Regions from separate parts of the Lysinibacillus sp. FSL K6-3209 genome, predicted to be linked through region 3. Evidence: riboswitches for the same ligand, from Rfam matches in the RefSeq annotation. Region 3 holds a riboswitch; each other region holds the start of a gene.
What was found. Region 3 has a riboswitch for cyclic di-GMP ahead of MHH88_RS19415 (hypothetical protein). Riboswitches for the same ligand answer to the same signal wherever they lie in the genome.

Region 1 (3,289 bases), 310 kb from region 3:
ATTATAATCTTGCTTGTTATATTTACCCGAACCTTTTCCGTATCCTACAATTCCAGCGCCGCTTTTATAAAGGAATACAATATCGCCCTTTTGAATCTTTTCTATTTTTTCTTGCCATCCTTTATGATAAGCCGCTGCTTTCATTCCAGTTAACATTTCGTCTGTCGTTAGTGGATTATTGTTATGATTCGTGTTTAAAACGTAGGCGCTACTCTCATATTCTAAATAACTTTCAATTGGAGAATACATATTAAACTCAATATAATGTTCACCATTCACTTCAAATATCCAGTAGACAATGGCATCAATAGTCAAACCGTTCTTCTTCCAATAAATAATTGCTTCTACCGTTTGTTGGTCTAAGCCATTTGTCATCACAATGAAATGTTGTTTATTATTAAACATCTCTTGGGTAATTTGATTACTTGCGTCTTTACCAAAATACTCTTTATGAGCATCCATTAACGATATATTGCCTTGGCTATATTTAAGGTATTTTTCATTGAGCTCATCGTAACTACTATTGCCGAATAATTGACCATATCTTAATACTTGTAACAAATTCTCTTGATTTGAACCCCATCTTTTCAATTCAAATATGTATAAATCGCCATCTTTATCAACAGCTAAAATATCGGGTTCTTCTTGTCTTGGACGCTCGTTAAATATTGTCATTAAATCTTTACTAGAAATAAAATCTTGCAGATGGTTAGATACTAACCTTTCTAAATCCTTTTCTTTCCAGCCAATCGCATCAAGACTCACTCTTTTAACCTTTTCATAATCCCATGAGGACTTATTTAATTTATATAACATGTAGACCATTTCCTTTCATTAATAGTATCAAATATATTATTCCACCTATTGTAAATATTTTCAATATCAGTACCCATGACATAAGTAGTTTACAGATAAACCATCTTTCTCTTACTAAAGTCTTTTACACATAACAATCGAACCACCATTAAATGACATTATTTTTCACCCCATAAAAAAACTCGCCCATTTTACCCGAATTAAAGGTGGTAAAATATAGTGCGAATTGTACTTTGGCAATAATTTTCCTTATGCTATTCTTTATTGTAGAAAATTTAATAGGCAAACCTAAAGAAATTTAGGGACGCAAAGCTATAGGGACTAAGGTTTTAAATAACTATGTCTGCCAGTTGCCGAAGAGTACATACTACTTTTTGTTTAGTAAGGACGTAACATACAACCCACAGAATATAATTTATAAAAGGCATTTTTCTGTATGTGGGATTTTTTATGATTGCCTTATTTGAAATAAAGCTACTCTTTTTTGAGTAGCTTTTTTATGTACTCTGTAGGAAAAATGCATAAGGAGGAATATAGATGAAAGTAGTAAAGATTGTAACAGTGTCTGCCCTTGCTTTAAATTTAGTCGGTGGTCCAATGAATGTTTTAGCGGCTGAAAATCCAAATGGAGACATCATTAGAACTTCAACCGAAGCTCGTACTATTTATTCCATCGCTTCGGTGAAAAAATTTGAATTGTACGGAACAGATATTTTAAAAGCATACGATGACGTATTTAAAATGGCAAAATCAAACATTCAATCGATTACGAACAACGGCGGAAAATATGGAAGTTCTACTATAGATAAAGCGATTGATGGTGATATGAACAGCCATTGGGAAACAGGGAAACCAAATAGTACCTCCTTCACAAATGAAGTGATCATTCAGTTCCATGAAGCATCTACATTAAATCGAATTGTCTATGCAGCTCGTCAATCTTCTACAAAAGGGAAAGGCTTTGCACAGCAGTTTGAAATTTATAGCTCCACTACAGATACAGACGATGATTTTACACTCGTTTCATCAGGACAATATACAGGTTCTACAGGAGATATTGTCGAAATCCAATTCAACCCTACAAAATTTAAACGACTAAAATTTGTTTTTACGAAAGCAAATCAAGATTGGGCAAGTGCATCCGAGTTTCAATTTTATAAAGAAGATTCTGTCTCTGACAAAATGGCGACACTCTTTACAGATAATACAATGAGCGCTGTAAGTGACAAATTCAACACCATAGATGCTATCAATCAATTAGAAGTCGAAGCCCAAGGCCACCCCTTCTACGCACAATTCAAAGAAGATATTGACAATGCGAAAGCACTGCTAAGCAATGAAAAAATTACAGCGACCACTGCACTAACTTCGTCATTTAGCCATTATGCCAACGAAGCGTATTCAACGCGATTTAGAATGGATAAGGCTAACATCAAAGAAATTACCAACAATGGCGGACACTATGCGAGCGCCGTTATCAAAAATGCTATCGATGGCGATGTTCATACATATTGGGAAACAAATAGAAGCAACACAGCTACATTCTCAAATGAAGTAGAAGTTGAATTTATAGAACCTGTTACTTTAAATCGTATTATTTATGGAGCAAGACCTTCTGACCGTAAAGGCTTTGCCGAGGAATTTGAAATTTACGCTTCCCAAACATCAAAAGGCGATACCTATGAACTTGTGTCAACAGGTAAACACAATATGGTCGCAGGATTAGTAGAGGCAAAATTTGCAACGACGACATTTAAACGGGTGAAATTTAAATTCACTAAATCCAATCAAAATTGGGCAACGCTTTCTGAATTCGCCTTCTATAAAGAAGATGCATTAGACGATAAAATGGCGCAGTTATTTACTGACGGAACGATGAATACAGTTTCCCCTGCATTCAACAGCATCGAACATATTAACGCATTAGAAGAAGAAGCGAAAACACATCCACTATATGCTACTTATAAAGACAATATCGAATTAGCCAAAAAAATACTTAACGGTGAAGTGGTTACAGAAGGAAGAATTATAGTAGCCGAGCAACACGGGGATATGGTCAAACATGCCAATCAACAATTGAAATTCGGCTTCGGTAACAATTTACAACCAACTGGCCTTGCTGCCCAACCGGGTGATCAAATTACCGTTTACGTTGACGCATCATCAACTGGTCCGTTACCACGCTTGGCATTTTCACAACAAGAAGGTGCTTGGAATAGTTGGCGACAAGGTGTCAGCTTAAAAGTCGGTAAAAACGTCATTACTGTTCCTGCCATCCCTAAAACTTCTTATAATAAGAAGGCCGTTACACCTGGTGGCACAATCTATATTGAAAATCCTTATACAGCGGAACAGCAAGGTAAAGCACCGACCTTAAGATTCGAAGGTGTTGAGAGAATTCCATTTGCAACAAAGTCTACAAACGTAGAGGAGTTCAAACAATTTTTAATCGACTATAAGAAAAAAATTGATG
Region 2 (3,289 bases), 830 kb from region 3:
TACTATTGGCATGGTCTTTATCAGAAAGTGCTGCATAAATAAATCGATAGCGTTGATTTGGATAGACCTTCTGTAATGTTTGAATCAATGCGGCTGTTCCTTCTGAGTTATGAGCACCATCTAATACAATATTATTAGGGAATTGTTCAAAGCGACCTGCCCACTGTGCATGTTGTAGCGCTTGCCGCATCGACTCTTCGGATAAATGAATGAGCCTTTGTTCACGTAATATATCCATCGCTGTAATAGCTAGACTCGCATTAGCAATTTGATGCGCTCCTGCCATTTTTAATTGAATATTTGTTAGATCAAGATATGCATTGTGATAATGGAATGATTGCATGCCCATCTCCTGCTCCTGTGCAACAATGTTAAAATCATCCCCTAGAACCAGACATCTAGCTTGACGTTCTTGTGCAACCTTTTGAATCGTAGCAAGTGCTTCTTTATTTTGCACACCAACTACTACGGGTACACCTTCTTTAATAATACCTGCCTTCTCAAAAGCAATCTTCGCATATGTATCGCCTAAAAAGGCCGTATGCTCTAAAGAAATCGTTGTAATAATGGATACAAGTGGTGTTATGACATTCGTCGCATCTAGTCGTCCACCAAGCCCCGTTTCAATTAGCGCAAAATCCACTTCTTCATCTGCGAAATATTGGAACATAATAAGTGTGACGACCTCAAAAAAACTTGGATAGTCCCCATTATAATTTGCCTCAATAATTGAAGCTACGTTATTCATATACTGTAAAAATTGCTCGTCCGGAATTTGTTTTCCATTGATGGTCATACGTTCATTGACGCGTGTTAAATGTGGTGAAGTAAAAGCACCAACCCGATATCCCGCATTCTCTAACATTTCTCTCAGTACATTTACGGTGGATCCCTTGCCATTGGAACCAGCTAAATGGATAGCGCGCAGCTTGTTATGCGGGTCTCCTAAACGCGCCAATACTTCACGCATCATGACTAAAGGTTCACGTTTATGATCAACCGCCTTTAATGTAAAAATAAAATCTGTACATGCTTTTATCGTAGTAAACAAAAGAAACACTCCCTTTCACTCCAGTATAAAGGGTGACTGGCACACAAACAATTCTGATACAAATTTAAAAACACACAGAAAACCACTGTAGGAGTGATCATTTGTGTGTTTTTAACTAGTTTTTTTCAAATAAACAACAAATTATTGTAATTGATGGATGCCTAATAGCGCTCCCATATCATCTAAAATTATTTTTGCATCATTATTTAAAAGTGGCAGAACATCGGATCTTTGCACTAGTTCTAACGAATTTTTTAATGTTCTTTTCAGCATCGAAATATCAAAATTTGAACAATACTCATTAATCTTATTTATCACTAGTAAATCTGTACGTGTTAATGAAATCTTCGTATCTTTTTGCCCCTTATTATCCGCTAGAATATGCTTAATAAGAACACGTCCACTTGCATTTAATAGTCGATAATATTTTGCCTCAGATAACTTTAAAAGATTTGCTTCTATAATGCCCCTAGCGCTCACAAAATCTAAATCATCACAAGCTTTGTTTACTTTCACTACAATTGTTCCAATATTTCCTGACATAATAAACCCCCGTTATTCTTGCATTCAAAGTAAAAGACCATTCTACTCGACATAGAATGGCCATAAAATTAAATAAAAATTTCATTTAATGGTAACCAGGCGATCATAGTTTGAAAAATACTCATTTCTCTTCACCTTAGACCCTAGGCTTTGCGTCCTACCCTTTCGGATAGTTTGCCTTTATCTATTATACTAACTAAAATAGATAATACTATATATTTTTTCCTAACTCAATACATAACTTTTGATTCATAAAAAGAAAAACAGCAAATGACTATTTCGCCATCTGCTGTTTCTTCAAATCACTATGCTATTACATGTTTTTTAATTCTTCTAAACGTTTTAATACCACTGCATGTTTCTCTTCATAATCCGCTAATTTTTCGCGTTCTGCATTTACTAATGCTTCTGGAGCCTTTGAAACAAATTTTTCATTGGACAGCTTACCAGTAACAAGCTTCACTTCTTTCGCCCACTTTTCTAGTTCTTTTTCTAGACGAGCGATTTCTTCTTCTAGATTGATAAGACCTACAAGCGGTAAGAATAGCTCTGCTCCTGTTACGACTGCCGTCATTGATTGACTCGGAGCCTCTAAGCCTTCACCAATTGTTAACGTCTCAGGATTACAGAATTTTTCTAAGTAGGCTTTATTCGCTTCCAAAGTAGCAACTGTTGCACTATCTTTAGCAGAAATGAACAATGGTACTTTTTTGCTCATAGGTGTGTTAACTTCCGCACGAATATTACGCACCGAACGTATAATATCCATAAGGAGCTTCATATTGTCTGCTTCTTCAGCAAAGTGAAGATCCGTACGCACAGTAGGCCATGCTGCCACTGTAATTGACTCACCTTCATGAGGTAAATGTTGCCAAATTTCTTCTGTGATGAATGGCATAAACGGATGTAATAGACGCATTGTTTGGTCTAATACGTAAGCTAATATAGATCGAGTTGTTTTCTTAGCAGCCTCATCTTCACCATTCAGCGGTAGTTTCGCCATTTCAATATACCAAGAACAGAAATCATCCCAAATGAAATTATATAGTTCACGACCTACTTCACCAAACTCATAACGTTCTGCTAATGAAGTCACACGTTCAATTGTTTCATTCAAGCGCGTTAAAATCCATTTATCGGCTACTGATTTTTCACCAGTTAAGTCGATTTCATCATATGTCATTCCATCCATGTTCATAAGTGCGAAACGGGAAGCATTCCAAATTTTATTAGCAAAGTTCCAAACAGATTCTACTTTTTCCGTTGTATATCGTAAATCTTGACCTGGAGATGAACCTGTTGCTAAGAAATAACGTAGTGAATCCGCTCCGTATTTCTCAATAACATCCATTGGGTCCACACCATTACCAAGTGATTTACTCATCTTACGTCCTTCGCCATCACGTACCAATCCGTGGATTAATACATCTTTGAATGGGCGTTGTCCAGTAAATTCAATACCTTGGAAAATCATTCGAGATACCCAGAAGAAAATAATATCGTATCCTGTTACAAGCGTACTTGTTGGATAGTAACGTTGATATTCTTCATTTGCCTCGTCAGGCCAACCCATTGTAGAAAATGGCCATAGTGCTGATGAGAACCATGTATCTAACACATCTTCATCCTGTGTCCAATTTTCTGCGTCTGCAGGCGCTTCTTTACCTACGTAAATTTCACCTGTTTCATTGTGAT
Region 3 (3,289 bases):
CTTCATCAGCTACTACAGCAAACCCTTTACCATGTTCACCTGCACGAGCTGCTTCAATAGCTGCGTTCAATGCTAATAAGTTGATTTGCTCCGAAATCCCCGTAATTACTTTGACAATCTTGCCAATCTCATGTGATTTTTCTCCAAGGATGTTGATTGCATCAAATGTTGTATTAATCGTTTGATCAAATTGCTCCATTTTCACCATCGAATCTTTTAGCTTTTCGTTACCTTCTTGCGTCAATTCTAACGTCGTATTCGATTGTTCTGAAATTTGGTTTGATCTAATAGATAATTCTTCGATAGCCACTGTAATGTCTTCAATCGAAGTTGAACTTTCTTCAGTAGCTACTAATTGTTTTTTTAATCCTTTTCCTACCTCATCAATGGCGGCTCTAACGATATCAGCCTTTTCCGCTGCATATTCTCCATGTTCAACAAGGTTTTGACCTTTTTCATTTATATTTTTTTCGTATAGATGTAATTGCTCTTTTAATTGACTTGCAGATAATTCCTCTGCCCCGTTTGTCACTTCACTCTGACTATCGGCCTGGCGTTTAAGCGAAAAATATCGGTAAGCAAAATACAAGGACGTGCATAATAAAAATACTATAATCACTAGCATAATAGCATCCATGATATAATAATCTCCTATTCTCTCAACCTATGATGTTTATAACTCTTTTACAATAATGTAAATTCCATCAGCAACAGACGCTGGGATATCGTTTAAATGCTCATTTGTTTCGTATTTATGAACAATGAAATCCCCTTCAACATTTACATATTTTTCAAATCCTTGATACTTCTGTAACAAAGTCATTGACTTTGGATTTGTAGCTTCAGCTAACACAAGTCTTAACCCTTCTTCAGATGCTTTTTGAACTAAAATATCACCTAACGTTTGTACAATTTCATGGCGATTGTGCTCAGCTATAACTCCTAATAAAAATAAATGCAGCACTTCATTATCTTCCATTTCTTTCCCATAACGTTGTTTATAGTCATTTAGGAAACGAACATCAATATCCACTAAGACATCCATCACAATATTCATATCAGAAAACGTACCACTAAAAATATCACCTTCATGTATTTCCAGTGCGTTTGTATCACCAACTAGAGCGCCTACGACATTGTGCTCTGCATCAAGCGCAACCACACAGTATCCTTGATGCACATTGTCTTCAATGTATTCCTTCGTGAATTGGTAGAAATCATCATAAGGCAATTTTAAAGAGTACCCGATTATCGGCTCTTGCACCCATTTACCGGCTACATCTACTCCAACAAATGTTTTAGCTAAACATGTTGCCGCTTTTTCAATTAAATCTGGTTGGTCTTTTGTAATGATTTCATATGTATATACATCTTGTAATGTTGGCATCATACATTCCTCCAAAATATGCTTCTTGTGATTTTAAAAACTATCGTGTTGCTAATTGTGATACATTGTCAACTACTGTTCCTGGGAAATTCACTCCCTCTAAAGCATTTCTCACTTGCACATAGGCAATTTTAGAGGCTGGATTGACGATATAGATATCTTTGAAGCCAAGTGATGCATAAAACATTAATGTTTGCCCTAGCTCCGCTGAAACTTTAGATGGAACAGGTGATTGATACGTTGCATCAACTACAAAGGTATAGGATTTTTTTGGTACTTTCGCCACGGTTTCTTCCAAATCTTTTATATATTCCTCTACAAGCTCTGTTTTAATAAACCCGTGAACTTGAACGTGTACTTCTTTTTTGGCTTCATAAATCGCCATATTATATTTCGGTTTATCAACGACTAACATTTTTAATCTCCTTTTTCATATAGTTTTTTTACTATCCTATACTAATAAGACTTTATTAACGCTATAGTTCTTTAATTCGTCTCCTTTTAGGAAAATAAAAACTACCCTTATTATAAAAATTAAGGGTAGCCAAATAATCGTTTATTATTTTGGCAACCCGACTATCATAATCCCAATAGGATTTTAGACTCGTAGCTTTGCGTCCTTACCTTTCAGTAAGTTTGCCTTTTCATTTTCTTAAAATAATACTAACATTATTACAATTTTACATTATAAATTACATGTCAATTTTTGTCGACACTAGTAGTATTATCTAAAGAATATTAGGTAAATATAAGTAATATTAAGATACTATGTAGTAAGAATGTAGTACGTGCCAGTCACTCAAACAATTTAGAATTGTTTGAGTGACTGGCACCTATTCAAATTGATTAAGCAATTCGCGTACTTCATCTGTTGTCTTTGTATTCATCAACTGATTTCTTAATTCGCTTGCCCCGCGGAATCCTTTAACATAGATTTTGAAAAAGCGATGCAACGCAGTAACTGAACGTGGTAACTCCTCGGCATATTGATCTTGAAGATCAAGCTGTAATCTTAAAAGATTAAGATATTCTTTACTACTGTGTTCCTTCGGCTCTTTTTCAAAAGCAAATGGATTTTTAAAAATACCTCGTCCAATCATCACGCCATCCACACCATATTGTTCAACTAGCTTCATACCTGTTGTACGGTCAGGGATGTCTCCATTGATTGTTAATAGCGTATTTGGTGCAATTTGATCTCGCAATTTTTTAATTTCCGGAATTAGCTCCCAGTGTGCTTCTACTTGGCTCATTTCTTTTCTCGTACGCAGATGGATTGATAGATTGGCGATATCTTGTTTTAAAATATGTGTAAGCCATTCCTGCCACTCATCCACTTCCGTGAAGCCAAGTCTTGTTTTCACACTAACAGGCAGTCCACCCGCTTTCGCCGCTTGAATAAGTTCCGCCGCAACATCAGGACGTAAAATAAGACCGCTTCCCTTGCCTCGTGATGCCACATTCGGAACAGGACAGCCCATATTAATATCAATACCTTTAAAACCAAGCTCCGCCATGCCTATACTCATTTGTCGGAAATATTCAGGATTATCTCCCCATATATGCGCAACCATAGGCTGTTCATCTTCAGTAAAAAGCAAACGTCCTCGCACACTTTTCTGACCCTCTGGATGACAATAGCTATCCGAATTTGTAAACTCGGTAAAAAATACATCTGGTCTACCTGCTTTACTTACGACATGACGAAATACAACATCCGTCACATCTTCCATTGGAGCAAGTACAAAAAATGGTCGCGGTAAATCCCGCCAAAAATTATTCGTCATATTTTAATTCAAACCCTCTCATTATAGGATATTCGGTTATACACTTATCCCCTAAAACTTAATTGCTTCAAGCAATAAAGTCATTATTATAGTATAACCTAGCTTTTGTAATTTA

Region 1: another riboswitch for cyclic di-GMP. It lies ahead of MHH88_RS17965 (NPCBM/NEW2 domain-containing protein); the one in region 3 lies ahead of MHH88_RS19415 (hypothetical protein).
Region 2: another riboswitch for cyclic di-GMP. It lies ahead of MHH88_RS15370 (hypothetical protein); the one in region 3 lies ahead of MHH88_RS19415 (hypothetical protein).

What each region holds. Positions count from the first base shown of each region.
Region 1 covers NZ_CP150264.1:3,665,353-3,668,641, forward strand. The annotation lists gene MHH88_RS17960 (hypothetical protein) at 1-825, opposite strand, end outside; cyclic di-GMP riboswitch class I at 1,088-1,174, shown strand; gene MHH88_RS17965 (NPCBM/NEW2 domain-containing protein) at 1,354-3,289, shown strand, end outside.
Region 2 covers NZ_CP150264.1:3,147,307-3,150,595, forward strand. The annotation lists gene MHH88_RS15365 (folylpolyglutamate synthase/dihydrofolate synthase family protein) at 1-1,051, opposite strand, end outside; gene MHH88_RS15370 (hypothetical protein) at 1,193-1,594, opposite strand; cyclic di-GMP riboswitch class I at 1,682-1,783, opposite strand; gene MHH88_RS15375 (valine--tRNA ligase) at 1,908-3,289, opposite strand, start outside.
Region 3 covers NZ_CP150264.1:3,978,678-3,981,966, forward strand. The annotation lists gene MHH88_RS19405 (methyl-accepting chemotaxis protein) at 1-637, opposite strand, end outside; gene MHH88_RS19410 (hypothetical protein) at 674-1,390, opposite strand; gene MHH88_RS19415 (hypothetical protein) at 1,428-1,802, opposite strand; cyclic di-GMP riboswitch class I at 1,951-2,038, opposite strand; gene MHH88_RS19420 (tRNA-dihydrouridine synthase) at 2,221-3,174, opposite strand.